One region of the Streptomyces sp. NPDC059851 genome, then DNA from elsewhere that is predicted to be linked to it. Evidence: riboswitches for the same ligand, from Rfam matches in the RefSeq annotation. Region 1 holds a riboswitch; the other holds the start of a gene.
What was found. A riboswitch is a leader RNA that binds a small molecule or an ion and turns the genes downstream of it on or off. The one in region 1 is predicted to bind glycine.
Positions count from the first base shown of each region.

Region 2: it holds a riboswitch for glycine, as region 1 does, so the genes downstream of both, gcvT (glycine cleavage system aminomethyltransferase GcvT) here and gcvP (aminomethyl-transferring glycine dehydrogenase) in region 1, are expected to answer to the same signal.

Region 1 covers NZ_JBHWJJ010000050.1:24,205-39,993, forward strand. Annotated here, with positions in the region: gene ACFV7Q_RS19165 (pyridoxamine 5'-phosphate oxidase family protein) at 1-385, shown strand, start outside; gene ACFV7Q_RS19170 (DMT family transporter) at 367-1,398, opposite strand; gene ACFV7Q_RS19175 (DMT family transporter) at 1,565-2,536, opposite strand; gene ACFV7Q_RS19180 (SRPBCC family protein) at 2,710-3,138, shown strand; gene ACFV7Q_RS19185 (PhzF family phenazine biosynthesis protein) at 3,348-4,166, shown strand; gene ACFV7Q_RS19190 (CPBP family intramembrane glutamic endopeptidase) at 4,203-5,027, opposite strand; gene ACFV7Q_RS19195 (glutamate-cysteine ligase family protein) at 5,107-6,645, opposite strand; gene ACFV7Q_RS19200 (hypothetical protein) at 7,141-7,758, shown strand; gene ACFV7Q_RS19205 (DUF5999 family protein) at 8,025-8,222, shown strand; gene gcvP (aminomethyl-transferring glycine dehydrogenase) at 8,352-11,237, opposite strand; glycine riboswitch at 11,434-11,531, opposite strand; gene ACFV7Q_RS19215 (PRC-barrel domain-containing protein) at 11,646-12,026, shown strand; gene ACFV7Q_RS19220 (DNA polymerase IV) at 12,045-13,511, opposite strand; gene ACFV7Q_RS19225 (MerR family transcriptional regulator) at 13,635-14,273, opposite strand; gene ACFV7Q_RS19230 (bifunctional nuclease family protein) at 14,455-14,928, opposite strand; gene ACFV7Q_RS19235 (MerR family transcriptional regulator) at 14,981-15,739, opposite strand.
Region 2 covers NZ_JBHWJJ010000110.1:1,383-17,171, reverse strand. Annotated here, with positions in the region: gene ACFV7Q_RS28880 (hypothetical protein) at 1-376, opposite strand, end outside; gene ACFV7Q_RS28875 (hypothetical protein) at 599-925, opposite strand; gene ACFV7Q_RS28870 (L-serine ammonia-lyase) at 1,244-2,626, opposite strand; gene glyA (serine hydroxymethyltransferase) at 2,921-4,177, opposite strand; gene gcvH (glycine cleavage system protein GcvH) at 4,197-4,577, opposite strand; gene gcvT (glycine cleavage system aminomethyltransferase GcvT) at 4,668-5,783, opposite strand; glycine riboswitch at 5,967-6,070, opposite strand; gene ACFV7Q_RS28850 (ATP-binding protein) at 6,315-6,980, shown strand; gene ACFV7Q_RS28845 (enhanced serine sensitivity protein SseB) at 7,037-7,771, shown strand; gene ACFV7Q_RS28840 (enhanced serine sensitivity protein SseB C-terminal domain-containing protein) at 7,845-8,585, shown strand; gene ACFV7Q_RS28835 (ABC transporter permease) at 9,215-10,207, shown strand; gene ACFV7Q_RS28830 (ABC transporter substrate-binding protein) at 10,249-12,012, shown strand; gene ACFV7Q_RS28825 (ABC transporter permease) at 12,154-13,155, shown strand; gene ACFV7Q_RS28820 (ABC transporter ATP-binding protein) at 13,269-14,291, shown strand; gene ACFV7Q_RS28815 (ABC transporter ATP-binding protein) at 14,288-15,406, shown strand; gene ACFV7Q_RS28810 (trimeric intracellular cation channel family protein) at 15,502-15,789, shown strand, end outside.

The DNA.
Region 1 (15,789 bases):
GGACGGCCTGGTGCTGGCACGCTCGGCGTTCCACCACTCGATCAACTACCGCTCGGTGATCGTGCACGGCACCGCCTACCAGGTGACCGACGAGGACGAGCGCCGCACGGCCCTGGACGCCCTGGTCGACCACGTGGTGCCGGGCCGCTCGGCCGACTGCCGGCCCGCGAACGCCCGGGAGCTCGCCGCCACCGCGGTGATCCGCGTGGACCTGGCCGAGGTGTCGGCGAAGCTGCGGGCCGGCGGCCCGAACGACGACCCCGAGGACCTGGACCTGCCCTACTGGTCGGGCGTGGTCCCGGTCGCGCCGGTGCACGGGACCCCCGTACCGGCCGACGGCCTGGCCCCGGGCACCGCCGCTCCTGACTACCTCGCGGCGCTCTGAGCCGGTGCGGCGGGCCGGGCCTGCGCCCCACCGCCCACCGGCTCACCACCGGGGGGCGCAGCGCCGTCCGCCGGCCGCCGGGCCTCGGCGGCGATCAGCCCGCCGACCGCGCTCAGCAGCAGGACGGTGCCGAGCGCCACCGCTCCGGTCAGCCGCTCCCCGAGCACGAGAACGGCGATCACGGCTGCGCTGACCGGCTCGATCAGCATGATCACCGACACCGTCGCGGCCCGCACCACCGCCGCCCCGGTGAAGTAGAGGGCGTACGCCAGGGCCGTCGGCACGGTGGCGACGTACACCAGCAGCCACAGCACCCGCCCCGGTTCCGCAGTGTGCGGCAGCAGCCCCTCCACGGCGGCGAGCGGCAGCAGGCACAGCGCCCCCACCGCGGCCGACCAGGCGGTGGTGACCAGCGGATCGCCCGCGGCGCCGCGCCGCCCGAGCGCACGGGCCCGCAGGGTCATCCCCGCGTACCCGGCGGCCGAGACCAGGGCCCAGCCGACGCCGAGCGGCCGCACCGCCCCGGAGCCACCGCCGAGGACGAGCACGGCGAGCCCGGCGAGCGCACCGGCGACGGCGGCCACCCCGCCCGCGCCGAGCCGTTCGCCCATCCGGTACCAGGCCCCGACGGCGATCAGCACCGGCCCGGCCCCGAGGGTGACCACGGTGCCCACCGCGAGGCCGGTCTCCTGCACGGCGGCGAAGTACGCGGCCTGGAAGACCGTGAACAGCAGCCCCGTCCCGACGAGCGAGCCCGCGGAGGGGCGCGGCGCGGCAGTCGCACGGCGGGGTCGGCTTCGGCGTACCCGGCGCACGGTGAGCACCCGGCGTACGGCGAGCACGCCCAGCAGCACGGCGAGGCCGCCCGCGCAGCGCCAGAACGTCAGGGCGAGCGGACCGAGGTCACTGGCCAGGTAGAGGAGTGAGGCGGCAGCACCGGCGGTGCCCCAAGCGACGCCGGCGATGACGAGGGACAGCAGACCGCGCCCAGGAGCGGGCGAGTGGTTCGACACGTGTTTTCTCCGCGCATGCGTGAAGGATGAAAGGGACGGCTCATCGCTTCGCGGGCAGCACGGACCGGCCCGGGAGCCTCCCGGGCCAGGTCCTCGTCGGTGCGGTGTCGGCCGCCCGCGCTAGGCGGCGGGCGGCGGAAGCACGGTCGAATGCATGCCCGCCACCCTATGCGGTGGTGGTCTCCCGGTCGACCGCGACCGGTACGGGCCGCTCCGCTTCCCGTACCGGCGTCGCCGCCGGGCGCGCGGTCTGGGCGATGAAAGCTCCGCCCAGCACTAGCGCACCGCCGATGACCTGCGGCGTCGACAGGTGCTCGCCGAGCAGGACCCAGGCGAACACGGTGGCGACGACGGCCTCCAGGAACGCCACGACGGAGGCCACCTGCGGGGAGAGGCTGCGCACGGACACGATGCCGGTCAGATACGCGAACACGGTCGCGACGAGCACGACCCAGCCGAGCAGCAGTGGCGCGGGCACCGCCGTGTCGCCCATCCACGCCTGGCCGCCCAGCACCTGCCAGTCGATCTCCCACGGGCGGGCGAGCACCGTCATCACGAGCGCGCCGATGAGCATGCCGTACGCGATCACGCCGATCGGGTCGGGCGCGTCCTCGCCGTCGGCACCCTGGTCGGCGAAGACGAAGTAGAAGGCCTGGCAGCAGGCGGCGCAGAGGCCGAGCAGCACTCCCAGCGCGTCCAGCTTCAGTCCGGCCCAGACCTCCACCACGCACGCCAGGCCCACCACGGCCACCGCGGCTCCGGCCGCAGCCGCCCGGGTCACCGGCCTGCGCTGCACGAAGCGGATCCAGCCGAGCAGCAGCGCCGGCCCCAGGTACTCCAGCAGCAGAGCGACACCGACGGGGATGCGGGACAGGGAGGCGAAGTAGAAGGCCTGCACGCCCGCGACGGCGACGATGCCGAAGCCGGCGAGCAGCAGCGGTTTGCGGCGCAGCAGGGCCCGGTGCCGCCAGGCCAGCGGAGACAGCACCAGCGCTGCCCCGCCGACCCTGAGCCAGACCATGTGCAGGGGATCCAGCCCCGCCTCGATCAGCGGCTTCGCCGCCACTCCCGAACCACCGAACGCGAACGCGGAGACCAGCGCGAGGCCGAGTCCGGCGTTCCTCCCAGACGCTTGCATCCGGCCATCATGACAGGGCTTGTCAGGACCGTCATGCCCGTGACGCCTGTTGAGACACAGCCGATACCCGCCGTGACCGGCCCTTACTCATCTGACGACTCGTCAGTATTGTGTGTTCCGCCCGCCGGGGCTACGTTCCGCCGCACGTACCCGACGAGAGGGGTGGTGACGGCATGGCGGAAGTGACCGCGCAATCACGCATCGAGGCGTCCCCCGCACGACTCTGGGCCCAGCTGACGGACTGGCCGGCGTACGGCCGGTGGAGCATGACGCACACGAGCTTCCCGAAGGGCGGACCGCAGGACCTCGCGGTCGGCGTGACCTTCGAGGAGAACATGAAGATGATGGGCTTTCCGGCCGAGGTCGTCTGGACCGTCTCGGAACTGGAGGAGGAGCGCCTCTTCGCCATCACCGGCAAGGGCCCGATGGGGGTCGCCGTCCTCACCCGCTACACCCTGGTCCCCGACGGCGGGGCCACCGTCGTCCGCATCGACGGGGAGTTCACCGGGGCGGCCGTCTCCTTGATGGCGGGGAAACTCAAGGACTCCGCCACCGCCGCCCTGAACGAGTCGCTGCGCAAGCTCGCCGGCCTGGTCGCCTGACCCCTCCGGGTTTCGGCCACCCCGCACGCGCGGGCGTGCCCCGCGGGCAGTCGGGCCCGCGGGGCACGCGCCGCAGCCGCCGACCAAGGCCCGTCGGCCACGGCCAGGATCGGGTGGAACTGCTTCCGGGCCTCGTCGATCACCTGACCGGTCCAGTCCTCCGGGATTGGCCTTTGTCTGCGATCAAGGAACGGCCCTACCGTCGGGCCATGCGCCTCCGAATCGTCGACGCCTTCACCGACCGCCCCTTCGGCGGCAACCCCGCCGGGGTGCTGCTCCTGGAGGACGGCTTCCCCCCGGACCCGTGGCTGCAGCAGGTCGCCGCCGAGGTCAACCTCTCCGAGACGGCCTTCGCCCACCCCCTGCCGCCGGGCGGGGACGCCGACTGGGCGCTGCGCTGGTTCACCCCCACCGCGGAGGTGGACATGTGCGGCCACGCCACCCTGGCCACCGCGCACGTCCTGGCCAGCAGCGGCCTCGCCCGGGGCCTGATCCGGTTCACCGCCCGCTGCGGCCCCCTCACCGCCGAGGCGGCCGAGGACGGCACCCTCACCCTGGACTTCCCGACCTCCGCCCTGACCCCCGTCGCGCCCGAGCCCGCCGTGCGCGAGGCCCTCGGCGCGGAGATCCGGTCCGTCCACGACACGTCCGCGCACGTCGGCGACCTCGTCGTAGAGCTGGCGGACGAGCGGACCGTACGCGAGCTCACCCCCGACATCGCAGCTCTGCGCGGCTACGCCAGGCGCGGCGTGATCGTCACGGCCCGGGCCGAAGACCCCGCCCGCGGCTACGACTTCGTCTCCCGCGGCTTCTTTCCGGCCTTCGGGATCGACGAGGACCCGGTCACCGGCAGCGCCCACACCGCTCTCGCCCCCTTCTGGGCGCAACGCCTGGGCCGCACGCAGCTGACGGGCCTCCAGGGCGGTGCCCGCACGGGCCTGGTACGGGTCACCCTGACGGGCGACCGCACCCTCCTGACCGGGAACGCGGTCACCGTCATCGACGGCGAACTGCTCGCCCGCCCCTGACCCTCCCGCGCGGCGCCGGCCCCCCGGCACAAGGGCCTACGAGGGGGTCGGCAGCCAGTCCACCTCGCCCGCGAGCAGCGCGTACCCGCCGAAGGCCACGATGTCGAGCAGGGCGTGCGCGACGACGAGTGGCATCACCCGCCCCCACCGGCGGTAGGCCAGCACGAAGACGGCGCCCATCACCATGTTCCCGATGAAGCCGCCGATGCCCTGGTAGAGGTGGTACGAACCGCGCAGCACCGAGCTGGCCACCAGGGAGCCCGTGGGCGACCAGCCCAGCTGGTCGAGTCGGCGCAACAGGTAGGCCAGCACGATGACCTCCTCCACCACGGAGTTCTGCACCGCGGAGAGGATCAGCACCGGGAACTTCCACCACACGTCCGGCAGCGCCTCCGGCACCACCGTGAGGTTGAACCCGCTCGCCCGCGCCGCCAGGTAGAACGCCAGCCCGGCGCTCCCGATCCCCGCCGCCACCAGCGTCCCGCGCGCCAGGTCCCAGCCGGGCCGGGTGCGGTCGAAGCCCAGCACCCGCAACCCCGGCACCCCCTCCCGGGTCAGCAGGTGGGCGACCAGCAGCACGGGCACCAGCGCGGTGCAGATCCCGAACAACTGCCAGGCCAGGTCCAGCCAGGGCCGGCCGGGGGCGTACGAGCCGTTCAGCGTGGCGGCCTGGTCCTTCAGGCCGCCCGGCTTGGTGAGCGAGCCGATGAAGCTGATCAGCGAGGAGACGGCGCTCGCTCCCAGGGACAGGGCGAGCACCAGCAGCGTCTCGGTGCGCAGGAGGCTCCGCCGCCCGTCCTCGTCCAACGACCCGACCACCGGCTCCGGCTGCGCCCGCACGTCCGACTCCCGTTCCGCCATCCCGTTCCGACCACCCCATACTGCCCCTTCGGCGGCAGAACGGGATCACCGGCCGGCGATCCGGCTGCGGCGGCCCGGCTCAGGGCCTGCGGGCAGGTACGGGCGCCCCCCTCTCCTGCGCGGGAAGGCCGACCGGCCAGGTGTGCACGGGGTCGCCCCCGTGCATCAGCTCGCTGTAACGGCGGGTGATCGCGGCGAGGGCCGCGTCCCGGTCCAGGCCGGCTGCGAGCGCCCGGTGGTAGGTGTCCACCTGCCAGGTCGCCCCGTTCACCCGCCGCCGGCAGCGCTCCTCGATGATGCCGAGGTAGTGGTCCCGGTCGGCGCGCTCGATGCCCCAGGCGTCCAGCCCCGCAGCGGCCATGGGCAGCAGCTCGTCCAGGACCAGCCTCACGGCGGGGACGCTGGCCAGGCCGCCGCCGCGGCCGCGGCGCGGCCACCGCAGCCGGGCGTCGATCCCGTACCGGCAGGCCGCGTCGAAGTTGGCCTCCGCTTCGGCGAACGGCAGCCGGGTCCACACCGGGCGCTGCTCGTCGGCGAGGGTGCGGACGAGCCCGTAGTAGAAGGCGGCGTTCGCGACGACGTCGGCGACCGTCGGTCCGGCGGGCAGCACGCGGTTCTCCACCCGCAGGTGCGGCACTCCGTCGGCGACCCCGTACACGGGCCGGTTCCACCGGTAGATGGTGCCGTTGTGCAGGACCAGCTCCTGCAGGCTCGGCACCCCGCCCTCGGCGAGCACCCGCAGCGGCTCCTCCTCGTCGCAGATGGGCAGCAGGGCGGGGAAGAAGCGGACGTTCTCCGCGAAGAGCTCGTACACCGACTCCACCCAACGCTCCCCGAACCAGGTCCGCGGCCTCACCCCCTGCGCCTGGAGCTCGGGCGGCCGGGTATCGGTGGCCTGCGTGAACAGCGGTGGACGGGACTCCCGCCACAGTTCGTGCCCGAACAGGAACGGCGAGTTGGCGCCGACGGCTATCTGGACGGCGGTCACCGCCTGTGCCGCGTTCCACACGTCGGAGAACCGGGCCGGCGTCACCTGTAGGTGCAGCTGGACGGAGGTGCAGGCGGCCTCCGGGACGATCGACCCGGTGCTCCAGGTCATCCGCTCCACCCCGTCGATGTCGAGGAGGAAGTCCTCGCCGCGCAGCATCAGGATCTGCTCGTTCAGCAGGGAGTAGCGGTCCACCGCCGACAGATTGGCGGTGACCAGGTCGGAGCGGCTGATCGTCGGCAGGATGCCGATCATCACCACGCCCGCGTCGACCGCCGCTGCCTGCCGGTGCGCATAGCCGAGCCCCGCGCTCAGCTCTTCGGCGAGCTGGTCGAATACCCGCCCGCCGAGCCGGTGCGGAAGTACGTTCACCTCCAGGTTGAACATGCCGAGTTCGGTCTGGAAATCCTGACTCGCAATGCGCTCGAGAACCTGGGCATTCAGCATTCTCGGCATCCCGTCGGCCCCCGCCAGATTCAGCTCGATCTCCAGCCCCATCATGTTCTTCGGGCGGTCGAACCGCTTCTCCGCCAGAAGCCGCTCCAGTCCCTCCAGGCACTCGTGGAGCTTCCTCCGATACCGTCGGCGATCGGACAGGTCGAATCCGCCCGCCACGACCTTCTCCCCCATCGAAGCGTCCCTCCTCGAGTGGGCGTCGCCCGGGCACCCGGACGCGCGTGTACGGTCGATGATGCCCCGGAGGCGAGATCGATAACGCAGCGGGGAGGGTCGCGACAGGGAGCGTGCGCCGGTTTGGCCGAAGGGCGCCATGGCACATTCACCTGGCAAGCACCCGTATGCAAATTCCGCATCGGTTTTGCCGGTTCCGGATAATCGAAGCTTTCCAGCCGAGCCCCCGTCAGGTAATCTCCGAGGTCAGCGCGACGTGTTCGCGTGTATCCGGCATGCATGCCATGTCAGCGGGACCGGTAAGCGCCTTGCCTGTAATAGGCGGGCCGGCTAGCCGAAACACTGCATGAACACATGTCGTATAAACTCCGCAAACGAGGCAGAGAGTTGGCGCGCGGCCATTGCCCCTCAGCCCCCCTCTGGCCCCAGAATGCGACAGCGCCGTCCCGCACTGCCCCCCGATCCACAGGTCTCCCAAGTGAGAGGCGACCCACCATGCCGCTGCATGTCCCCCCGGCTCCCGCGCCTGCCCTCCGCAGCGTCCTCACGGCACTCGGTTCCCCCGCAGCCGTCGCGGCGGGCACCCCCGCCCTGCGCGCCGTGCAGGGCCCGCTGACCGCGGAGCTGCCACTGCCGGTCCACGTCCTCGACCGGCTCGGCGTGTCCCAGCCGACCGCCCCGGCCCGGCCGCCCCGCACCCGGCTGACCGGCTGGCGGTTCCTGATCCGCAGCGGCGACCGGCACATCGCCGCCGCGGACACCCGGCTGACCCCGGACGGCTGGATCTTCTCCCATTTCTTCGAGGGCCCCTACGTCGCCGCCACCGAGCGGGCACTGCGCCTGGCGGAGGCGCTGGGCAAGGACTACCAGCCCCGGTTGCTGTCCGTCCCGGAGCTGTACATGCTGACGCTGTGGCTGCACGGGTCGGTCGGAGCCGATGCCTCCGCCGGGCTGCCGGCCGCGGCGGACCTGCTGGTGCCGCTGGCCCCGGCCCCGCCGGGCATTGCCGCGTACCGGCCGCATCCGGTGTCCGAGCTGCTGCCCGTGATGACTCACCGGCTCACCCCGCCGGCCCCGCCGATGAGGCCGCCACTGGCTGCTCCGGCCGCCTGATCAGGCCTCTCCCCCGGACGGCCCATCCGGCGTAGTACCGCCGGGCCACTCGTGAACCACCCAAAATGACAGGGGAGTTGGGCTGAACCGCCCGCACGGGTGATGCGTCATCAATCTGTGAGGACAGCTGCCGGAAATCCCTGCGGACCGAGGTCCGGAGGGCAACACTGGGACTGACCGCATCAAGTCGTCGACCACGGGGGGCGGCCATGAACAAGGCATCGAGCCGCAGCACACACACCACACCGCAGCGAAAGAACGCATCCATGTGCCAGCACCAGCCAGCGTGCCCGTCAGCCGACTCCGCCGACCGGGAGGCCGCGAAGCCCGTGGCCAACCACCCGGAACAGGGCTGGAGCCTGCTGTGCAACGGTGTTCTGCTCTTCGAGGACACCGGTGAGCTGCTGCCGGACGGCCAGATCATCGCACCGCACCGCCCGCTCGTGGCGGCGCCGGCGGCCTAGCCGAAGCCGGCTCGACGGAACGCCGGAGCGCACGCCGAAGCCGAAGGGGCCGGCCCGGGAGCAATTCTCCCGGACCGGCCCCTTCACCGTGCAGTCAGCTCATGCTTTTGTGTCAGGTCGCCGCACGGATCAGTTGTCGTACTCGTCCAGCGGCGGGCAGGAGCACACCAGGTTGCGGTCGCCGAAGGCGCCGTCGATACGGCGCACCGGCGGCCAGTACTTCTCCGTCGCCGAAACGCCGCCCGGGAAGAGGGCCTCGTCCCGGGTGTACGCGTGCGTCCACTCGCCGCCGAGCATCGCCGCGGTGTGCGGGGCGTTGCGCAGCGGGTTGTCCTCCGCCGGCCACTCGCCGGACGCGACCCGCTCGATCTCCGCGCGGATGGCGATCATCGCGTCGCAGAACCGGTCGATCTCGACGAGGTCCTCGGACTCCGTCGGCTCGATCATCAGCGTGCCGGCCACCGGGAAGGACATGGTCGGGGCGTGGAAGCCGTAGTCGATCAGACGCTTGGCGATGTCGTCCACGCTGACGCCCGTCTCCTTCGACAGCGGGCGCAGGTCGATGATGCACTCGTGCGCGACCAGGTCGCCCGGGCCGGTGTAGAGCACCGGGTAGTGCGGCTCCAGGCGCTTGGCGATGTAGTTGGCGCCGAGCACGGCCACCTGGGTGGCGCGCTTGAGGCCTTCGCCGCCCATGAGGCGCACGTACGACCAGGAGATCGGCAGGATGCCGGCCGAGCCCCACGGCGCGGCCGAGATCGGGCCGACGCCCGTCTCGGGGCCGGCGGTCGGCTGCAGCGGGTGGTTCGGCAGGTAGGGGGCCAGGTGGGCCCGGACACCGACCGGGCCGACGCCCGGACCGCCGCCGCCGTGCGGGATGCAGAAGGTCTTGTGCAGGTTCAGGTGCGAGACGTCGCCGCCGAAGTGGCCCGGCTTGGCGAGGCCGACCAGGGCGTTCAGGTTGGCGCCGTCGACGTAGACCTGGCCGCCGGCCTCGTGGACCTGGGCGCAGATGTCGGCGACGTGCTCCTCGAACACACCGTGGGTGGACGGGTAGGTGATCATCAGCACGGCGAGCTCGTCGCGGTGCTGCTCGATCTTGGCGCGCAGGTCGTCCGCGTCCACCTCGCCGTCGTCCGCGGTCTTGACGACGACGACCTTCATGCCTGCCATCACGGCGCTGGCGGCGTTGGTGCCGTGCGCGGAGGACGGGATGAGGCAGATGGTGCGCTGCTCGTCGCCGTTCGCGCGGTGGTAGGCGCGGACGGCGAGCAGGCCGGCGAGCTCGCCCTGGGAGCCGGCGTTCGGCTGGATGGAGACCTTGTCGTAGCCGGTGACCTCGCAGAGACGTTCCTCCAGCTCGCTGATGAGCGTGAGGTACCCCTCGGCCTGCTCGACCGGGGCGAAGGGGTGCAGCTGGCCGAACTCGGGCCAGGTCACCGGCTCCATCTCGGTGGTCGCGTTGAGCTTCATCGTGCAGGAGCCCAGCGGGATCATGCCGCGGTCGAGCGCGTAGTCCTTGTCCGCGAGCTTGCGCAGGTAGCGCAGCATCGCGGTCTCGGAGCGGTGCTGGTGGAAGACCGGGTGGGTGAGGTACTCGTCCGTGCGCAGCAGGCCTTCGGGCAGCGCGTCGGCGGTGGTCTCGTCGAGCGCCGTGATGTCCGCGGTGACGCCGAAGGCGGCCCAGACGGCCTCGATGTGGGCGCGCAGGGTGGTCTCGTCGACGGAGACGGAGACGTGGTCGGCGTCGACCTGGAACAGGTTGACCCCGCCCTCGCGGGCGGCGGCGACGACCTCGGCGGCCTTGCCGGGCACGTGGGCGGTCAGGGTGTCGAAGTACGAGCCGTGCACGAGCTCGACCCCGCCGGCCGTGAGACCGGCGGCGAGCAGCGCCGTGTAGCGGTGCGTGCGGCGGGCGATCGTCTTGAGACCCTCGGGGCCGTGGTAGACGGCGTACATGCCGGCCATGACGGCGAGCAGCACCTGCGCGGTGCAGATGTTGCTGGTGGCCTTCTCACGGCGGATGTGCTGCTCACGGGTCTGCAGCGCCAGGCGGTACGCCTTGTTGCCGTCCGCGTCCACGGAGACGCCCACGAGGCGGCCGGGCAGCGAACGGGCGTGCTTGTCCTGGACGGCCATGTAGCCGGCGTGCGGGCCGCCGAAGCCCATCGGCACGCCGAAGCGCTGGGTGGTGCCGACGGCGATGTCAGCGCCCAGGGCGCCCGGGGAGGTCAGCAGGGTCAGCGCGAGCAGGTCGGCGGCGACGGCGACGATCGCGCCGAGCTCGTGGGCCTGGTCGATGACCGGCTTGATGTCGCGTACGGCACCGGAGGCGCCCGGGTACTGGACGAGGACGCCGTAGACGCCGCGCTCGGCGATCTCGGCCGGGATACCGGCGGACAGGTCGGCGACGACGACTTCGATGCCGATCGGCTCGGCGCGGGTCTCGACCACCGCGATGGTCTGCGGCAGGGCGTCGGCGTCGACGAGGAACACGTTGCCCTTCGCCTTGCCCACGCGGCGGGCCAGGGTCATGGCCTCGGCGGCGGCGGTGCCCTCGTCCAGGAGGGAGGCGCCGGAGGTCGGCAGGCCGGTCAGCTCGGCGACCACCGTCTGGAAGTTCAGCAGCGCCTCGAGGCGGCCCTGGGAGATCTCGGGCTGGTACGGCGTGTACGCGGTGTACCAGGCCGGGTTCTCCATCACGTTGCGCAGGATCACCGGAGGGGTGAAGGTCCCGTAGTAGCCGAGACCGATCATCGAGGTCATGACCTTGTTGCGGCCGGCCAGGCGGCGCAGCTCGGCCAGCACCTCGGCCTCGGTCCGCGCCTCGGGCAGGTTCAGCGCCTCGGCGGTCTTGATGACGTCCGGAACCGCGGCGGCGGTCAGTTCGTCGAGCGAGCCGTAGCCCACCTGGGCGAGCATCTTGGCCTGCGCCTCGGCGTCCGGGCCGATGTGGCGCTGCTCGAAGGGGATGCCTCGCTCCAGCTGGGAGAGCGGAATGCGGTTGGCGGTCATGTACGGAGGCCTCCTGGTCGTACGACCTGCGAGGGGCGCCACGGCGCGGGCGCCCGGACGGCCTCCCCCTCTGTCATCTCAACCTGAGAGCTTCACCGGATCCTGCGGAGGACGTCCGCGGGGTCCGGCTTTCACCGTCGGTGAGGAGTGGAACCGGCACTGCGGGCCCGGCACCGCTCCTGCTTTCCAGAGTGGCCTCGTCCGTGCGGTACGGATGCCTGAGAGATTCCGGGGAGGATTTGCTCCTTCGGCGCCTCCGTCGAGCTCGGTGGAGGACTCTCCCGCACAGGGTCAGCAGCCACCACCCAGCCTACCAGCGAGGTTCCCGGACCTCCCTCGAGTGGCCCCCTCCGGGGAAATGCCCTTTCGTAGTCATGACGGAGGAGTCGCGACCCGTGTGGAGGGACCGTGCAGACAGACATCGATCCCCGCAGCCTGATCGGCCGCAAGGCGTTCGACCGCAACGGCACGAAGATCGGAACCGTCGACGAGGTCTACCTCGACGATGCCACCGGGGTGCCGGAATGGGCCGCCGTCCGGACCGGCCTGTTCAGCCGTGACGCCTTCATCCCCCTGGAGCCGAGCGAGCTGGTCGGCGAGACCCTGCACGTCCCGTTCGAGCGGGCCCTGATCAGGGACGCCCCGGACTTCGGTGTCGGCCGCCACCTGTCACCCGAGCAGGAGCTGCAGCTCTACCACCACTACGGGCTGGACGTCACCCTCCCGTCCGACTTGACGTTCAAGCATGACTTCGGCCGCCTGGCGAACGGCGAGCAGGGCGAGGAGTAGCCCGCCGGCCCGCCCCGGTCATCCGGACCGCCCCACGAGCGGCAGCGGATCGGACGGCTCCAGATCGGGGTCGTCCATCTGGAAGGTACGCACCCGCCCGGGGGCCGAGCCCGGTTGCTCGAAGCGAACGGTCACCCGCCCGAGCCCGCTGCCCTGCACCCACCCCGGGCCGTACACGGCGTGCCGGACGTCGCTCCCCGCCGCCCAGTGCCGCGCACGGGCCCGCTCCGGCCGGTCGGCTGACCCATCGGTCGGACCGTCGCCCGCAACCGCCTCAGGAGCCCCCTGAGCCCCTTCCGCGCCCTCTCCCCCGGCGCCCCCCGCAGGCTGCCCGGGCACTCCCGGCTCGTGCGACGCATCGGGGCCGCCTTCGGCAGCCGCGGCAGCCGCCTGGGACTGCGCGAACAGGTCCTCCTGGGTGTAGTCCGCGAGCCCGGTCACCCCCACGCCCAGCAGCCGCACGCCACCGGTGGTGTCCACCGCCTCCAGCAGCCGTGCCGCGGCCTCCCGCACCACCGCCGGATCGTCCGTCGGCCCCCGCAGCGTCTCGGAGCGGGTCAGCGTGGAGAAGTCGTACCGTCGCACCTTCAGCACGATCGTGCGCCCCGAGTGCCTGGAGGCCCGCAGCCGCCCCACGCACCGGTCGGCGAGCCGCTGCACCTCGGTCCGGATCCGCACCCGGTCGTGCAGGTCCACGTCGAAGGTGTCCTCCACCGACACCGACTTCGCATCGCGCTCGGCGACCACCGGCCGGTCGTCCAGGCCCAGGGCCATCCGGTACAGCCCCACGCCGTGCGCCCGCCCGACCAGCCGGACCAGCTCGTCCTCCCCCGCCTCGGCGAGCTCCCCGACCGTGGTGATCCCGGCCCGCCGCAGGTGCTCCCCGGTGGCGGGCCCCACCCCGGGCAGGGTCCGTACGGACATCGGAGCGAGCAGTTCCCGCTCCGTGCCGGGCTCGATCAGCAGCAACCCGTCCGGCTTGGCCTCCTCGGAGGCCACCTTCGCGAGCATCTTCGACCCCGCCAGCCCCACCGACCCGGTGAGGCCCGTCGCGGCCAGGATGTCCGCCCTCAGCCTCTCTCCGGTCTCCCGCGCGGACCGGGCGTCCCAGAGGCCTCCTCCGCCCCCTGCGCCGCCCCCGTCGCCCGCCTCCAGGTCCACGAAGGCCTCGTCCAGGCTCAGCGGCTCCACGAGCGGGGAGAGCTCCCGCAGCAGACCCATCACGATGTCGCTGACCGACCGGTACACCTCGAAACGGGGGAACAGGTAGGCGCCGTTCGGGCACAGCCGCCTGGCCTGGGCCGTCGGCATCGCCGAGTGCACCCCGAAGCGCCTGGCCTCGTACGAGGCGGTGGCGACCACCCCGCGCGGACCGAGCCCCCCGACGATCACGGCCTTCCCACGCAGGCTCGGCTTCGACGCCTGCTCCACCGAGGCGTAGAAGGCGTCCATGTCGAGATGGAGGATGGTGGGCGCGGCTCTCACAGCACCGATGCTGCCTCATGCCACTGACAATGCCGAGGTTGGCGGGGGGCACGGGCGGGAGCGGGGAGGCCGACGGCAGGGCGTCGGCCGTCGCGTCGGGCTCGGGCTCGGGGCTCGGGCGGCTCAGCCGGCCCGGTTGCGCCGGGCCGCCAGCTCGTCCGCCGGGTTGTGCCCGATCACGGTCTCGCCGGTGTCGACCCGCTCGCCGTGCAGCTGCGACAGGGCGTTCTCCACGTCCCGCCAGACCACGCCCACGGCGATGCCGAAGATCCCCTGACCTCCCTGGAGCAGCCGCACCACCTGCTCCGGCGAGGTGCACTCGTAGACGCTGGCGCCGTCGCTCATCAGCGTCATGCGCTCCAGGTCCGAGAAACCGCGTTCCCGTAGGTGCTGTACCGCGTTGCGGATGTTCTGCAGTGCGACACCGGTGTCCAGGAAGCGCTTCACGATCTTGAGGACGACCACGTCCCGGAAGCTGTACAGGCGCTGGGTCCCGGAGCCGTACGCGGGGCGCACCGTGGGCTCCACCAGTCCGGTCCGCGCCCAGTAGTCGAGCTGCCGGTACGTGATACCGGCCGCTGCGCACGCGGTCGGCCCGCGGTAGCCCACCTGTTCGGTCGCCGGGGAGCCTGCCGCCGATGCCGTCGGCGAGGTCTCCGGCTGACGGCGCGCCGAGCCCGCCGCACTCCCGAGGAGCGGGTACGGCCCAGCGTCACTCCGTGCGGGGATGCCCCCGGTCGTACCGTCGCCCGTGACTCTCACGCCGACCCTCCGTCCTTGACCTGCCCCCTCGAAGGTAGGCAGTCGCCAGGGGTGCGTCAACGATCGCCACACTCGGCACGCCGAGTGATAATCACCCTGAGAGTGGTTTCCCGTGCCCCTTGGAGGGGCAAGGCTAACCGAATGGGGCGACGACCTCACCGACTTTGACAAGACCGCTGTATCACTGCGGTCCGGTGCCGAAGTCCTCCGGGGAGATCTGGTCGAGGAACTCGCGGAACTTCTCCACCTCGTCCTCCTGCTCGTCCGGGATCGCGATGCCGGCGTCGTCCAGCACGCCGTCGCTGCCGTAGATCGGCGTTCCCGTCCGCAGGGCCAGCGCTATGGCGTCGGACGGCCGCGCGCTCACCTCGACCCCGCTGGAGAAGACCAGCTCCGCGTAGAAGACGCCCTCCCGCAGATCCGTGATCCGGACCTCGGTGAGCTCCTCACCGAGCGCCTCCAGCACGTCCTTGAACAGGTCGTGGGTCAGCGGACGGGCGGGGGCCATGCCCTGCTGCGCGAAGGCGATCGCGGTCGCCTCCCCCGGTCCGATCCAGATGGGGAGGTACCGGTCGCCTCCCACTTCACGCAGGAGCACGATCGGCTGGTTCGAGGGCATTTCCACCCGGACACCCACAACGTCGAGCTCGTTCACACAGCAACCCTAGGACCTGCCCGGCAGGTTTGGGTAGTCGGGGCCGCGCCGGTCAGTTCAGCCGCACCCCGAGGGCGGCCTGGACCAGGGCCTCGTGGAGCCGTACGGACAGCCCCGCCAGCTCTTTCACGGTGGCCTCCGCATGAGCCCTGGTCTGGGGGTTGCGGTGCCGCCGCAGCGGGGCCACGACCTGCTCCACCAAGCCCGCCTCCCGGTCCGCGGCCGCCTTCATGGCCCGCAGGTGCCGGGGCTCCAGCCCGAACCGGCCCAGGTCGGCCACCAGCCGGGCCACGGTGAGGGCATCGGCGTCGTACCCGCCGCCCGGGGCCTCCGCGAGCAGCCCGTACGACTCCCATTCGGCCAGTTGGGCCTCGTCCGCCTCGGCCGCGGCGATCAGCTCGGCCCGCCCGACACGGGTACCGGCCGGCAGCTCCCGCCCGGGCCCGCCCGGAGGGCCGCCGGGCCCGGCGGGCTCCGCGCCGTCCCCGTGGGCCGTGGGCGCCGGGATCCGCACCTGCTCGCCCCGGTCCAGCGCGTCCAGCTGCTCGCGGATGACTTTCAGCGGCAGGTAGTGATCGCGCTGGAGGCGAAGGATGCGGCCCAGCCGCTCGACGTCCCCGGTGCTGAACTTGCGGTACCCGGAGGGTGTGCGTCTGGGCTCGACGAGCCCCTCCGCCTCCAGGAACCGGATCTTCGAGATGGTGACCTCGGGAAACTCGTCGCGCAGCATCGTGAGCACCGTGCCGATGCTCACCAGCCGCCCGGCCGAGGCGGGGGGGGCGGTGGCCGCCCCCCCCCCCGGCGGTGGCAGCCCAACACCCCCGGGGGGGTGGCCCCCCCCCGGGGCCGGGGCGGGGGAGA
Region 2 (15,789 bases), on a different contig from region 1:
GCAGGTCGATCTTCGCCAGCTTCGGCCCGCGGTAGGTGCTCTCACCGGAGCGCAGGTGCGCCTCGGCGGGGTGCAGGCGGATCTGCAGGAAGTGCTTCCCGGCCAGCGCGACGGGTTCGCCGGACCCGTCCCGGTACAGCCGCGGGACGCGGGTGACCTCGACGTCGGGGACGCGGCCCCGGAGGTCGATGACGATCCGGTCGTACGCGCAGTGCCCGGCCCAGCGGGCGTTCACGACGAGCGGGGTGGCGGTGCGCCCGGCGGCCGCGGCGGCCGGGGGCTGGGCGGTGGAGGCGGGCGCGGCGAGGGCGAGTCCGGCGGTGAGGAGAGCTCCCGTGGCCAGGGCCACGGTCTGCCGGCGGCGGAGATGGTTCATGACGTCCCCCTGGTTCTGTAGGGACGGGGATCCGTGTCGCTGCTGGAGACACTTCCTGCTCGCCCATGGTTGCAGCAAAACCACCTGAATTTCCCAATGGGCATAAATGCGCGATCCATGATGTCATCGGGTCAAAAGGGGTAGTCGATCGGGCGGTGTGCAGCGGAACGGGCGCGGGCCCGCCCTCCGGCCGGAGGGCGGGTCCCCGCGGGCACCGGGCCGCTACGGAGCGGGCTCGACGGCCGCGGGCTCGACGAAGGCCGGCGCGTTCCCGTTCGACTGTCCTACGGTGGCGGAGCCGGTGCCGTTCAGCTGTACGCCGTTGCTCTGGTTCGTCGCCCCGGAGCCGGTGGCCACCTGCTGGGTGGTGGAAGAGTTGCCCGCGTTGGCGCCGAAGACGCCGCTGCCCACGATCTCGGCGGCGGACGCGTTCGAGGAGGTCCCCGCCCCGGCTCCGCTGTCGGCCCGGGCGGTGCCCGAGCAGAGCAGGGCGGCGAGGGGGAGAGCGGCGAGCGCGGTGATCAGGCGGGCGCTGCGGTTGCTCGTCATGGTGAAGTCCTCCGTACGGGAAAGGGCTGCGGTCCACGGCGGTCGGCCGGCCGCCGGGGGATGTGCCGCGACGTCACGTGATCACCCTGGCGCACCGGGATCCTCCCGTACCACCCCCAGCCCCTACGGTTCGCCCTGAAGCGTGATCAATCCCCGCCAAACCTCAACACCCGGGAAAACCGGACGGTTGCTGCGGCTGCGGCTGCGGCTGCGGCTGCGGCTGCGGGTGAGGGTGAGGGGAGCGGTCGGGCGGAGACGTACGAGGACCCCGGGCGCAGCGGCGCCCGGGGTCCTCGTACGCGTGCGGACCGGGTCAGGTCAGCATTCGATGACGTTGACGGCGAGGCCGCCGCGGGCCGTCTCCTTGTACTTGATCTTCATGTCGGCGCCGGTCTCCTTCATGGTCTTGATGACCTTGTCCAGGGAGACCTTGTGGCTGCCGTCCCCGCGCATCGCCATCTTCGCGGCCGTGACCGCCTTGACCGCGGCCATGCCGTTGCGCTCGATGCACGGGATCTGGACCAGGCCGCCGACCGGGTCGCAGGTCAGGCCCAGGTTGTGCTCCATGCCGATCTCGGCCGCGTTCTCGACCTGCTCCGGGGTGCCGCCCAGGACCTCCGCGAGGGCGCCCGCCGCCATCGAGCAGGCGGAGCCGACCTCGCCCTGGCAGCCGACCTCGGCGCCGGAGATCGAGGCGTTCTCCTTGAACAGCATGCCGATCGCGCCCGCGGCGAGGAGGAAGCGGACCACGCCGTCCTCGTCGGCGCCGGGCACGAAGTTCACGTAGTAGTGCAGGACGGCCGGGAGGACGCCCGCCGCGCCGTTCGTCGGGGCCGTCACGACGCGGCCGCCCGCCGCGTTCTCCTCGTTCACGGCCATCGCGTAGATCGTCGTCCACTCGCTGCGGTGCAGCATCGGGTCGCCCTCGGTGCGCAGCTGGCGCGCCGTCGCCGCCGCGCGGCGCTTGACCCGCAGGCCGCCCGGGAGGATGCCCTCGCGGGACATGCCGCGCGCGACGCAGGCCTGCATGACCCGCCAGATCTCCAGCAGGCCCGCGCGGATCTCCTCCTCCGTGCGCCAGGCCTTCTCGTTCTCCAGCATCAGCGAGGAGATCGACAGGCCCGTCTCCTTGGCCAGGCGCAGCATCTCGTCACCGGAGCGGAAGGGGTACTTCAGTACGGTGTCGTCGAGCTTGATCCGGTCCTCGCCGACCGCGTCCTCGTCCACGACGAAGCCGCCGCCGACCGAGTAGTAGGTCTTCTCCAGCAGCGGGGCGCCCGAGGCGTCGTACGCGAAGAGGGTCATGCCGTTCGCGTGGTACGGCAGGGCCCGGCGGCGGTGCAGGATCAGCTGGCTCGGCTCGTCGAACGCGATCTCGTGGGCACTGCCTATCTCCGTGCCGAGCAGGCGCAGCCGGCCGGTCTGCCGGATGCGCTCCACCTCGTCGTCGGCCGTCTCCACGTCCACGGTGCGCGGGGAGTGGCCCTCCAGGCCGAGCAGCACCGCCTTCGGGGTGCCGTGGCCGTGTCCGGTCGCGCCGAGCGAGCCGTACAGCTCGGCCCGGACGGAGGCGGTCTGCGCGAGCACACCGTCCTTCTTCAGCCGCGTGACGAACATGCGGGCGGCGCGCATCGGACCCACGGTGTGCGAGCTGGACGGACCGATGCCGATCGAAAAGAGATCGAAAACCGAAATGGCCACGGTGGCGGACTCCCGGGAGTTCTTGCCCCCGCGGTGGCGGGGAGCGGACCGTCCGACCGGTCTCGGAGCGGGACGAGGCGGCCGACGGAGGGGGCGGATCTTGCGGGGATTGCGGGCAAAGATCACCTCGTGGGCGCCCATGCCCGGTTCATCAGCGTACGTCAGTTCGTGGGGGTGCCGGTTACGCCGGTCTGTACGGGGGCTGTCGCGGTCCCGACGTACCGGACCGCGGGCCCCGGGTCATGGGAAAGGCCCGGCCCTGTGTGACACAAGGCCGGGCCCCCCGAGCCTGGCCTACAGCGACGGGTACAGCGGGAACTTCGCGGCGAGCGCCGAGACGCGCACCTTGAGGGCCTCGCCGTCGTACGCCGGCTTCAGGGCCTCCGCGATGATGTCGGCGACCTCGGTGAAGTCCTCGGCGCCGAAGCCGCGGGTGGCCAGGGCCGGCGTGCCGATCCGCAGACCCGAGGTGACCATCGGCGGCCGCGGGTCGTTCGGGATGGCGTTGCGGTTGACCGTGATGCCGATCTCGTGGAGGCGGTCCTCGGCCTGCTGGCCGTCCAGCTCCGAGTTGCGCAGGTCCACCAGGACCAGGTGCACGTCGGTGCCGCCGGTGAGCACGTCCACGCCCACGGCCTTGACGTCGTCCTGGACCAGGCGCTCGGCGATGATCTTCGCGCCGGCCAGGGTGCGCTCCTGGCGCTCCTTGAACTCGGGCGAGGCCGCCACCTTGAAGGAGACCGCCTTGGCGGCGATCACGTGCTCCAGCGGGCCGCCCTGCTGACCGGGGAAGACCGCGGAGTTGATCTTCTTGGCCAGTTCCTGGGTGGAGAGGATCACGCCACCGCGCGGACCGCCCAGGGTCTTGTGCGTGGTGGTGGTCACGACGTGGGCGTGCGGCACCGGGTTCGGGTGGAGGCCGGCGGCGACCAGGCCCGCGAAGTGGGCCATGTCGACCATCAGGTACGCGCCGACCTCGTCCGCGATGCGGCGGAAGGCGGCGAAGTCCAGCTGGCGCGGGTAGGCCGACCAGCCGGCGACGATCAGCTGCGGCTTGGTCTCCTTGGCGAGGCGCTCGACCTCGGCCATGTCGACCTGGCCGTCCTCACCGACGTGGTAGGGGACCACGTTGTAGAGCTTGCCGGAGAAGTTGATCTTCATGCCGTGGGTCAGGTGACCGCCGTGGGCCAGGTTCAGGCCCATGATCGTGTCGCCCGGCTTCAGCAGCGCGAACATCGCGGCGGCGTTGGCCTGGGCACCCGAGTGCGGCTGGACGTTCGCGGCCTCGGCCCCGAAGAGCGCCTTGATCCGGTCGATCGCGATCTGCTCGACGACGTCGACGTGCTCGCAGCCGCCGTAGTAGCGGCGGCCCGGGTAGCCCTCGGCGTACTTGTTGGTCAGGACCGAGCCCTGGGCCTCCATGACGGCGACCGGAGCGAAGTTCTCCGACGCGATCATCTCCAGGGTGGACTGCTGGCGCACGAGCTCGGCGTCGACGGCGGCGGCGACGTCCGGGTCGAGCTCGTGGAGAGGGGTGTTCAGAACGGACATCAGGATCCCCTGTGGTCAGTTACTTACCGGAGGTGAGCTGGTCGTACTCGTCGGCGGAGAGCAGGTCGGCCGGCTCCTCCGCGACGCGGACCTTGAACAGCCAGCCGCCCTCGAACGGAGCGCTGTTCACGAGGCTCGGGTCGTCCACGACGTCCTGGTTCGCCTCGACGACCTCGCCGGTGACGGGGGAGTACAGGTCGCTGACCGACTTGGTCGACTCCAGCTCGCCGCAGGTCTCGCCCGCGGTCACCGTGTCGCCGACCTCGGGGAGCTGGGCGTAGACGACGTCACCGAGCGCGTTGGCCGCGAACTCCGTGATGCCGACCGTGGCGACGCCGTCCTCGGCGGCCGACAGCCACTCGTGCTCCTTGCTGAAACGCAGCTGCTGGGGGTTGCTCATGACCTGATTCTCCTGGATGCGGGGGAGTGCGAACGAACGGTGGTCTTGCGTGGTGAGACGCCTCGGCCGGCGGCAGCCGGCGTACGGGCGCTACTTCTGCCGCTTGTAGAAGGGCAGGGCGACGACCTCGTACGGCTCATGCGTACCGCGGATGTCCACGCCGACGCCGGAGGTGCCGGGCGCGGCGTGCGCGGCGTCCACGTACGCCATGGCGATCGGCTTGCCGAGGGTCGGGGAGGGGGCACCGGAGGTGACCTCGCCGATCACCTCGCCGCCGGCCACGACCGGGAACCCGGCGCGCGGGACGCGGCGGCCCTCGGCGACCAGGCCGACCAGCTTGCGCGGCGGGTTGGTGGCGGCGCGCTCGGCGGCGGCCTCCAGGGCTGCGCGCCCCACGAATTCGCCCTCCTTCTCGAACTTCACGACCCGGCCCAGACCCGCGTCGAACGGGGTGAGGGAGGTGGTCAGCTCGTGCCCGTACAGCGGCATGCCCGCTTCCAGGCGCAGCGTGTCGCGGCAGGACAGGCCGCAGGGCACCAGCCCGGCGCCCTCGCCGGCCTTGCTCAGCGCCTGCCACAGCTCCACGGCGTGCTCGGGGGAGACGAACAGCTCGAAGCCGTCCTCGCCGGTGTAGCCCGTCCGCGCGATCAGCGCGGGCACGCCGGCGACGGTGCCCGGCAGGCCCGCGTAGTACTTCAGGCCGTCCAGGTCGGCGTCGGTGAGGGAGGCCAGGATCCCGGGGGACTCCGGGCCCTGGACGGCGATCAGCGCGTACGCGTCGCGGTCGTCGCGGACCCCGGCGTCGAAGCCGGCGGCGCGCTCGGTGAGGGCGTCGAGGACGACCTGGGCGTTGGAGGCGTTGGCGACGACCATGTACTCGGTCTCGGCCAGGCGGTAGACGATCAGGTCGTCGAGGATCCCGCCGTCCTCCTGGCAGATGTGCGTGTAGCGGGCGCGGCCGACGCCGACGGTCGAAATGTTGCCGACCAGGGCGTAGTCCAGGAGCTTCACGGCCTCCGGACCGGTCACCGTGATCTCGCCCATGTGGGAGAGGTCGAAGAGGCCGGCCTTGGTGCGCACGGCGTTGTGTTCGTCGCGCTCGCTGCCGTACCGCAGCGGCATGTCCCAGCCCGCGAAGTCGGTCATGGTCGCACCGAGCGAGCGGTGCAGCGCATCGAGGGCGGTCAGGCGGGGGGCAGTGCTCATGGGTGTGGCTCCCGGGTCCCAGGGCATGACATGACGAGGACGTTCCTCCCCATCTGTCATCGGAACCTGAGAGGTTCGCCGAGAGTCCCGCGGGAACGGGAACCGCCGACTTGCACCTTGGGTGGAGCACGCCCCGGTCCGCCATGGGGGACGGGAAGGGCGCGACTCGCTTTTCAGATCTGCCTCATCCACGCGGTACGGGGCCTGAGAGATTCAAGGGAGGTACTTGCTCCTTCGGCGCCCGGACGCGGCCTCGCGGCCCGTCGGGACTCTCCCGCGCGGATTCAAGCGGCCGGTATGCAGTTGGTCCAGATGGCGCACATCATTGCACGCCCCACCGCGGATCGGGTGGGCGGGCCCGAAAGACTGTGTCATTCGCTACCTCACGGAGCGGCCGTGCCGGACGGTGTACGGTCGCGGACCGCGTCCGGTGGCCGGACGGCCCGGCCGGAACCGGCGCCGTCGGATTACCGTCTCTTTACACTCAATGGGCATGGGGTCCGCGAGGCCCGATTCGGGGGAGGCGATCTTGTGCGGAGATTCGGAGTCCTGGCGACCGCCGGGACCGCGGACGGGGTACCTGCGCAGCGGGCGCGCACGCACCGCGGGCCGGTGAGCGACCTGCGCGGCCTGGGGGACCGCGGGCCGCGCCGGCTCGGCTTCGCCGAGGGGGACATCGTCGTGGTCTCCGGTCTGCCCGGCGGCGGCAAGAGCACGCTGATCAAGCGGGCCGCCGAGGGCGGCGGCATCGACTCCCAGGACGTGCGCGAGCACTGGGAGCGGCGCATGCCCGCGGGGCTCCCGTACGCCGTCTACCGCCCGCTGGTGCGGATCGCGCACTACTGGGGGCTGTGGCGGGTCCTGCGATCCGGCGCCTCGGCCGTCGTCCACGACTGCGGTACGCAGCGCTGGGTGCGGGGGCTGCTGGCGGCGACGGCGCGGCGCCGCGGCCGGGCCCTGCACCTGCTGATCCTGGACGCCACCCCGCAGGAGGCCCTTTCCGGACAGATGGAGCGGGGTCGTGGCGTGTCGGCGTACGCCTTCGCCCGGCACCGGGCCGCGGTGGGCCGGCTGGTGCGCGCAGCGGAGTCGGGCCCGCTGCCGCCGGGCTGCACCTCGGTGGTGCTGCTGGACCGGGCCGCCGCCGCTCGGCTGACCCGCATATCCTTCCGCCCCGCGGAGCCCGGGCGGGCCTGAGCCCCGCCCGGGCGGCTACCCTCTGCCGGTACACGGCGCGACGAGCGGAGGCGGAGATGCACGGCGGCGGCTGGCCGGAGAACGAGCTGGAGCAGGTGCTCGGGGCGGCCCTGGGCGTGCCCGACGCCGGCCCGAGGATCGTCGAGGTGCTGGGCCGGAGTCGGGTCTGGGTGCCGCTGCCCGGCGGAGGCGGCCCGGACAGCCCCTCCCTCACCCTGCCCACCATGGAGATCGGCGGGGCGGCGTACGTGCCCGTCTACAGCTCCGAGGACCAGTTCCGCGCCTGCGTCGGCCCAGGCATGGACTTCGCCGTGGCCCCCGCCGTCGAGTTCGCCCGCGGCCTGCCCCCCCAACTGGGCATCGCCGTGAACCCGGAGGGCACCGTCGGCGTACCGCTGCCCCCGCCCGCCGTCGCCCAGCTGTGCCGGATCGGCCGGACCGAGCTCGACGGACCCGCCACCGGTGGCCGCGTCCGGCTCTACGAGCCCGACTGGCAGGACGACCCGGTGGACTTCCTGACCGCCGCGGCCGAGGAGTTCCGCACCACCGGCCTGGTCGTGGCCGCCCACCGCTGCCTCGCCAGCGTCGAGGGCGGCGACCCGGAACTGTGCATCGGCGTCCGCCTGTCGAGGCGGGACCCCGCCGCGCAGAACGCGCCGCGCGAGGCCCTCGCCCGGGCCCTGGCACGGGTTCCGGCGCCCTGGCCGGTGCAGCTGGTCCTGCTGGACGCGGCGGAGGACCCGGTGGTCGACTTCATCCTTACGCGCGTAAGCCCCTTCTACGTGCCCTAGCGGCGCTTAAGCTGGTCTCATCTCCTGGCCGCACGGGTGGCCTGGACACGCGTGCGGACGAGGAGGGGTACCGGTGAGTGCGTCAGGCACTGCCGCGGCCGGGCAGGTCGAGCACATCATGCGACAGGTGACTCCCGGGCGCTACGAGAGCTACGAGTCACTTCTGCAGGCCCTCGCCGAGGGTCGGCTGTGGATGCTGCTCTGGCAGGGCAGCCCCGGTTCACCGGACGCCCAGTACGGCGGCATGGAGCTGGAGGGCATCGGATACGCGCCCTGCGTCACCTCCCCGCAGGAACTGGCGGCCAGCGGCTGGAACCGCGGCTACGAAGTGGTCACCGGCCGGGACATCGCGCGCGCCCTCTATCCCGACCGCTGGGGGCTGTGGCTGAATCCGCACGCCCAAGGGGGCGGCCTCGGCATCCCCTGGGCGGACCTGCGCCGGATCGCCACCGGCCTGGACCGGATGCCGGCGGGGCCGCTGCGGCTGTCCGAGCCCGCCCTGGAGCTCCCGCAGTTCTACGGGCTGCTGACCCAGCACGCGCACCGCACGCCGGCCGTCCGCTCGCTGCGGCGCGCCTGGGTGCAGCCCGCACTGGGTTCGCCGTACCTCGCGGTCGGGCTCGACCTGTACGACGCCTCCGCGCCCGCGCTGGAGTCCGTACGGGAGATGATGCGCCAGTCCGTCGGTGCGGTGCCCGAGGGCGTGCCGGTGTGCACGGTGGCGCTGGCCGACGAGCACGACCCCGTCGCGATGTGGCTCCGGTCACAGACGCGGCCGTTCTACGACCGAGAGGGACAGGCTCCGGCCTACTGACCGCCAGCTGAGACGACCGCGTCGCGCGACGCTCCGGCCGCGGGGAACCAACCGTTCCCCGCGGCCTTCTTCTTGTCCGGATTTCTTCGCTGATGCGGGTCCAAAAGGCGTACTCCTACCGCGAGTTGGGCGCGTTGTCCGATTGCGCACCGAACGGACGGTGTTGCTCCGCTGAGCCGACACGGCAGTCCGGATAACGGGAACCCGACCCTCACATCACGGTTGCGCATCCATTCATCTGCGGGTCTGGCGGCTGATCGCAGCGCCGTTGAAGACTCCCCACCCAAGAGCCGCTGGGTCCCCGGGGAAACGGTTCGGCTCCCTGCACGTCGCTCGTCGTTCCGCACCGCTTTTCGCGCACTTCCGCACGGCTTCCCGCACGGCACCCGCACCGCTCCTGCACCGCACTGCACCGCACCAGTACCGCACCCGCACTGCCACCTGCACCGCACCTGCACCGCACCGGGCACGCCCGGACACGCACCGAGCACCACCGCACCTCCCGCACTTCCCTGCACCTCGGCACAGTCCTGCGTGTCACCACGCACAAGAGCGCCACTCCGCACCAACGCCGCCACAGCGGCGGGCATGGGCCGGCAACCCGTCGGCCGAGAGGGGTCCCCACCACGATGACGGCACCACTGCATGACACGAGCGCGGAACCCACCGCACCCGTGGCCGTAGCCGACGTCCCTGCGAAGGCCATCGAAGGCCGCTCGCCCGGCCGTATCGCCTGGATGCGGCTCAAGCGCGACAAGGTCGCGCTGACCGGCGGCGTGGTCGTGATCTTCCTGATCCTCGTGGCGGTCTTCGCGCCGCAGATCGTGAGCCTGCTGGGCCACCCGCCCAACGAGTTCCACGAGGACATGATCGACCCGGACCTCGGCACGCCGATCGGCTCCTGGGGAGGCATCAGCTCCGACTTCCTGCTGGGCGTCGAACCCACCAACGGGCGCGACGTGTTCAGCCGGATCGTCTACGGCGCCCGCATCTCGCTGGTCGTCGCCTTCCTGGCCGCCTTCGTCTCGGTCGCCATCGGCAGCCTGCTCGGCGCCCTCGCCGGGTTCCTCGGCGGCTGGGTGGACGGCGTCATCAGCCGCCTGATGGACCTGCTGCTGGCCTTCCCGCAGCTGCTGTTCACCATCGCGCTGGTGTCCGTCGTCCCCAACTCCCTCTGGGGGTTCGAGGGTTCGGGCGTCCGGATGGGCGTGCTGATCGTCGTGATCGGCTTCTTCGGGTGGCCGTACATCGGCCGCATCGTCCGCGGGCAGACGATCTCCCTCCGCGAGCGCGAGTACGTGGAGGCGGCACGCAGCCTCGGCGCAGGCCGCGGCTACATCCTGATCAAGGAACTGCTGCCGAACCTGGTCGCGCCGATCCTGGTCTACGCGACGCTGATCATTCCGACCAACATCCTGACGGAGGCGGCTCTCAGCTTCCTCGGCGCCGGCGTCAAGCCGCCGACCGCGTCCTGGGGAAAGATGCTCTCCGACGCCGTCCCCATCTACCAGGACGACCCCATGTACATGGTGGTCCCGGGTATGACGATCTTCATCACCGTCCTGGCGTTCAACCTCTTCGGGGACGGGCTGCGTGACGCACTCGACCCCAAGGGCAGCTGAACCGCTCCACCGATTCACCCACCTCTGGAGGTTGGACCAACGTGATCCGCAGAAAGCAGGCCCTCGCGATCACCGCCGTGATCGCCGCGCTGTCGCTGACCGCCGCGTGCGGCGGCAACGACGGCGAGAAGAAGACCGAGGGGAAGGGCGGGGGCAACGCCGCCTTCAACGCCGCCACCACCGGCATCGTGAACCCGTCCACGGAGAAGGGCGGCGAGCTCAAGCTCTGGTCGCCGCAGGACGTCGACTACCTCGACCCGGCGCGTGCCTACTACGGCTTCGTGTGGAACATGCAGCGCCTCTACGTCCGCCAGCTGCTGGCGTACGACAGCAAGCCGGGTGAGGCGGGCACCAAGCTGGTCCCGGACCTCGCCGAGGCCCTGCCCGTCCTCAGCAACGACGGCAAGACGTACACCGTCAAGCTCAAGGACGGCGTGAAGTTCGAGGACGGCACGCCGATCACCTCGAAGGACATCAAGTACGGCATCGAGCGCGTCTTCGCGCAGGACGTGCTGTCCGGCGGTCCCACCTACCTGATCGACCTGCTCGACCAGGGCCAGAAGTACCCCGGCCCGTACAAGGACACCGACCCCAACAAGATGGGTCTGAAGTCCGTCGAGACGCCGGACGACAAGACGATCGTCTTCAACCTGGCGAGCGCCAACTCCGACTTCAGCTACCTGCTGGCCATGCCGTCCTCCTCGCCGGTCCCGGCGGCCAAGGACACCGGTGCCACGTACACCAACAAGCCGATCGCCACCGGCCCGTACAAGGTCGAGAGCTTCACCGCCGGCAAGGGCGCCACCTTCGTCCGCAACGAGAACTGGGACCCGAAGACGGACACCATCCGCACGGGCCTGCCGGACAAGGTCACCTTCACGGTGACGACCAACCCGGACGACATGGACGCCCGCCTGCTCTCCGGTGACATCGACCTCGCCGTCGACGGCACCGGTGTGCAGCAGGCCGCGAAGAACAAGATCCTCAAGGACGAGAACCTCAAGAAGAACGCGGACAACCCGTTCACGGGCTACATCCGCTACTTCGCCTTCCCGCAGACCGTCGCGCCGTTCGACAACATCGAGTGCCGCAAGGCCGTCATCTACGCGGCCGACCCGAAGTCCCTGCAGACCGCCCGCGGCGGCCCGACCAGCGGTGACCTCGGCGCCAACATGCTGCCGCCCGGCATCCCCGGCTCCGACAAGTCCTTCGACCCGTTCGGCCTGACGAAGGGCCAGCCGCAGGAGGACAAGGCCAAGGAGGCCCTGAAGGCCTGCGGCAAGCCGGACGGCTTCGAGACCACCATCGCCGTCCGCAACAACCGCGCCCCCGAGGTGAAGACGGCCGAGTCCCTGCAGGCCTCGCTCGCCAAGGTCGGCATCAAGGCCACGATCGACCAGTACGACGGCAAGCTCTCCTCCTCCACGATCGGTTCGCCCGAGAACGTGAAGAAGAAGGGCTACGGCATCATCGTCATGGGCTGGGGCGCCGACTACAACTCCGGCTCGGGCTTCCTGCAGCCGCTGGTCGACGGATCGTTCATCCTGCCGAACGGCAACAACAACTACACCGAGCTGAACGACCCGGAGATCAACGGGCTGTTCGACAAGGCCGCTGCCGCCGCCACGCCGGAAGCCGCCGCCCCGTTCTACACGGACATCAACAAGAAGGTCATGGAGAAGGCCCTCTACCTTCCCATCAACTTCGACAAGGCCTTCGTCTACCACAACCCGCGTCTGACGAACGTCTACTTCAACGACTCCATGGGCAAGATCGACCTCGCCGTCATCGGCGTCGGCAAGTGATCCGGTAGTCGAGTCGTCACGTAACAACAGGCAAGTGCCTTCACCGCACATGCGCTAGTCCGAAGGGCAGGTGAAGGCCGCAGGCGGCGGCTGCCGTCCCCACGAGGGACGGCGGCCGCCCGCCCCGGGCGGCCGACTGCAGTGCTCGTCTACCTCATACGGCGACTGTTCAACGTCGTCGCCACGCTGCTGGTGGTCTCCGTGGTCACCTTCGGCATCTTCTTCGCGGTCCCGAAGCTCACGGGCAGCGATCCGGCCCTCATGTACGCCGGCCGCGAGACCAACGAGACCGCCCTGGCGGGCATCCGCGTGAAGATGGGCTTCGACAAGCCCATCTCCGAGCAGTACCTGACCTTCGTCAAGGGCATCTTCGTCGGCCGCGACTACGACGGCGGCACCGAGATCACCCACTGCGAGGCGCCCTGCTTCGGCTACTCGTTCAAGACCGAGGCGCCCGTCTGGGAGACCATGGTCGACCGCATGCCGGTCACCCTCTCGCTCGCCGTCGGCGCGGCGGTCATCTGGGTGCTCGCCGGTGTGGCCACCGGCGTGGTCTCGGCGCTCAAGCGCCGCACCGCCATCGACCGCACCGTCATGGTCGGCGCCCTCGCGGGCGTCTCCCTCCCCATCTTCTTCACCGGCATGGTGGCCCCCGCGATCTTCGTCTACAGCCTCGGCTGGCTGGACGTGTCCAACTACAAACCCCTCACGGAGGACCCCGGGGCCTGGCTCAACGCCCTCATCCTGCCGTGGGTCACCCTGGCCTTCCTCTTCGCCGCCACCTACGCCCGCATCACCCGCGCCACGATGCTGGAGGTCCTCGGCGAGGACTACATCCGCACCGCCCGGGCCAAGGGCCTCAAGGAGGGCGTGGTCATCCGCAAGCACGCCCTGCGTTCCACCCTCACCCCGATCGTCACGATGTTCGGCCTCGACCTCGGCGGACTCCTCGGCGGCGCGGTGCTCACCGAGACGACCTTCAACTTCCAGGGTCTGGGGACGGCGGCCGTCGCCGCCATCGGCCAGGGCGACCTCCCCGTGATCATGGGGGTCACCCTGCTCGCCGCGCTCTTCGTGGTGATGGCCAACCTGATCGTGGACCTGCTGTACGCCGTCATCGACCCGCGCGTGAGGCTGACGTGACCGAGAACCACCCCCCCTCCGGCTCCGCGGCCGGCTCCGGCGCGGGCGAGGCCCTCGCCGACGGGCCCGCGTTCGTCCCCGAGCAGGCCGGGCCCCGCGGCAGCGGCGCCTTCCTGTCCGTACGCGACCTCAAGGTCCACTTCCCGACCGACGACGGCCTGGTCAAGTCCGTCGACGGGCTCTCCTTCGACCTGGAGCGCGGCAAGACCCTCGGCATCGTCGGCGAGTCCGGCTCCGGCAAGTCGGTGACCTCGCTGGCCATCATGGGCCTGCACCGCACCGGCAACGCGCGCAGCCGCCCGCACATCTCCGGCGAGGTCGTCCTCGACGGCGAGGACCTCGTCAAGGCGGACGCCGACCACGTGCGCAAGCTGCGCGGGCGCAAGATGGCGATGGTCTTCCAGGACCCGCTGTCCGCGATGCACCCCTACTACACGGTCGGCAAGCAGATCGTCGAGGCGTACCGCACCCACCACGACGTGGACAAGAAGACCGCCCGGCGGCGCGCCGTCGAGATGCTCGACCGGGTCGGCATCCCCGAGCCCCACCGGCGCGTGGACGCCTACCCGCACGAGTTCTCCGGCGGCATGCGCCAGCGCGCGATGATCGCGATGGCGCTGGTCAACAACCCCGAGCTGCTCATCGCGGACGAGCCGACCACCGCCCTGGACGTCACCGTCCAGGCGCAGATCCTCGACCTGATCCGCGACCTGCAGAAGGAGTTCGGCTCCGCGGTCATCATGATCACGCACGACCTGGGCGTGGTCGCCGAGATGGCCGACGACATCCTCGTGATGTACGGCGGTCGGTGCGTCGAGCGCGGCACCGCCGAGAAGGTGTTCTACGAGCCCCGCCACCCCTACACCTGGGGGCTGCTCGGCTCCATGCCGCGCATCGACCGCGAGCAGACCGAGCGCCTCATCCCGGTCAAGGGCTCCCCGCCCAGCCTCATCAACATCCCGAGCGGCTGCGCCTTCAACCCGCGCTGCCCGTACGCCGACGTCCCCAAGGGCGGCATCACCCGCACCCGGCGGCCCGAGCTGACCGAGGACGGCGGCGGGCACTGGTCCGCCTGCCACATGTCGCAGGAGGAGCGGACCCGGATCTGGACCGAAGAGATTGCGCCGAAGCTGTGACCGACATGAAGAAGAAGGCGGACGGGCCCGCGGCGGACGCGTCCGGCGTGCCCGCGCAGGCGCCGGCCGGGGAGCCGCTGCTGAAGGTGACCGGCCTGGTCAAGCACTTCCCCATCAACAAGGGGCTGCTGCGCCGCCAGGTCGCGGCCGTCAAGGCCGTCGACGGGATCGACTTCGAGGTCCGGCGCGGTGAGACGCTCGGCGTGGTCGGCGAGTCCGGTTGCGGCAAGTCGACGATGGGCCGGCTGATCACCCGGCTGCTGGAGCCGACGGGCGGTACGGTCGAGTTCGAGGGGCGCGACATCACGCACCTCGGGGTCGCCGGGATGCGTCCGCTGCGCCGCGACGTGCAGATGATCTTCCAGGACCCGTACGGCTCGCTGAACCCGCGGCACACGGTGGGCACCATCGTCAGCGCCCCCTTCAAGCTCCAGGGCGTGGAGCCGGAGGGCGGCCTCAAGGCGGAGGTGCAGCGGCTGCTGTCGCTGGTGGGCCTCAACCCCGAGCACTACAACCGCTACCCGCACGAGTTCTCCGGCGGCCAGCGCCAGCGCATCGGCATCGCCCGGGCCCTGGCCCTGAAGCCGAAACTGGTCGTCGCCGACGAGCCGGTCTCGGCGCTGGACGTCTCGATCCAGGCCCAGGTGGTCAACCTGCTGGACGACCTCCAGGAGGAGCTCGGCCTCACGTACGTGATCATCGCGCACGACCTGTCGGTCATCCGGCACGTCTCCGACCGCATCGCCGTGATGTACCTCGGCAAGATCGTGGAGCTGGCCGACCGGACCTCGCTCTACGAGAACCCGATGCACCCGTACACCAAGGCGCTGCTGTCGGCGGTGCCGGTGCCGGACCCGCGCCGGCGCGGTGCGAAGAACGGCCGCATCCTGCTCAAGGGTGACGTGCCCTCGCCGATCTCCCCGCCGAGCGGCTGCCGCTTCCACACCCGCTGCTGGAAGGCCACGCAGATCTGCGCCGTGCAGGAGCCGCCGATGGCCGTGCTGGCCGCCGGCCACCAGGTGGCCTGCCACCACCCCGAGAACGGACCCGACCAGGCGCCGGGCGACCCCGCCCTGCCGGGTGCCGCGGAGGCGCTGGCCAAGGTCTCGGAGTAGGCCCCGGCCCGCACGGGCACGATACGTCCGGTGGTCCGGTCACCGAGTAGCGGTCGGTGACCGGGCCACCGGTCATTCCCAGTGACAATGGGGCGGTGCTCCACGATCTCTTCCCGCCCGGTGTCCAGCACGCCCTGGACCTCGCGGGCATCTTCGTCTTCGCGACCGCGGGCGCCCTGCTCGCCGTACGCAAGAACTTCGACGTCTTCGGCATCGCCGTCCTCGCCGAGGTGACCGCGCTGGGCGGCGGTCTCTTCCGCGACCTCGTGATCGGCGCCGTCCCGCCGGCCGCCTTCGGCGAGCTCAGCTTCTTCGTCACCCCGCTGATCGCCGCGGCCATCGTCTTCTTCCTGCACCCCGAGGTGCAGCGGATCAACCGCGCC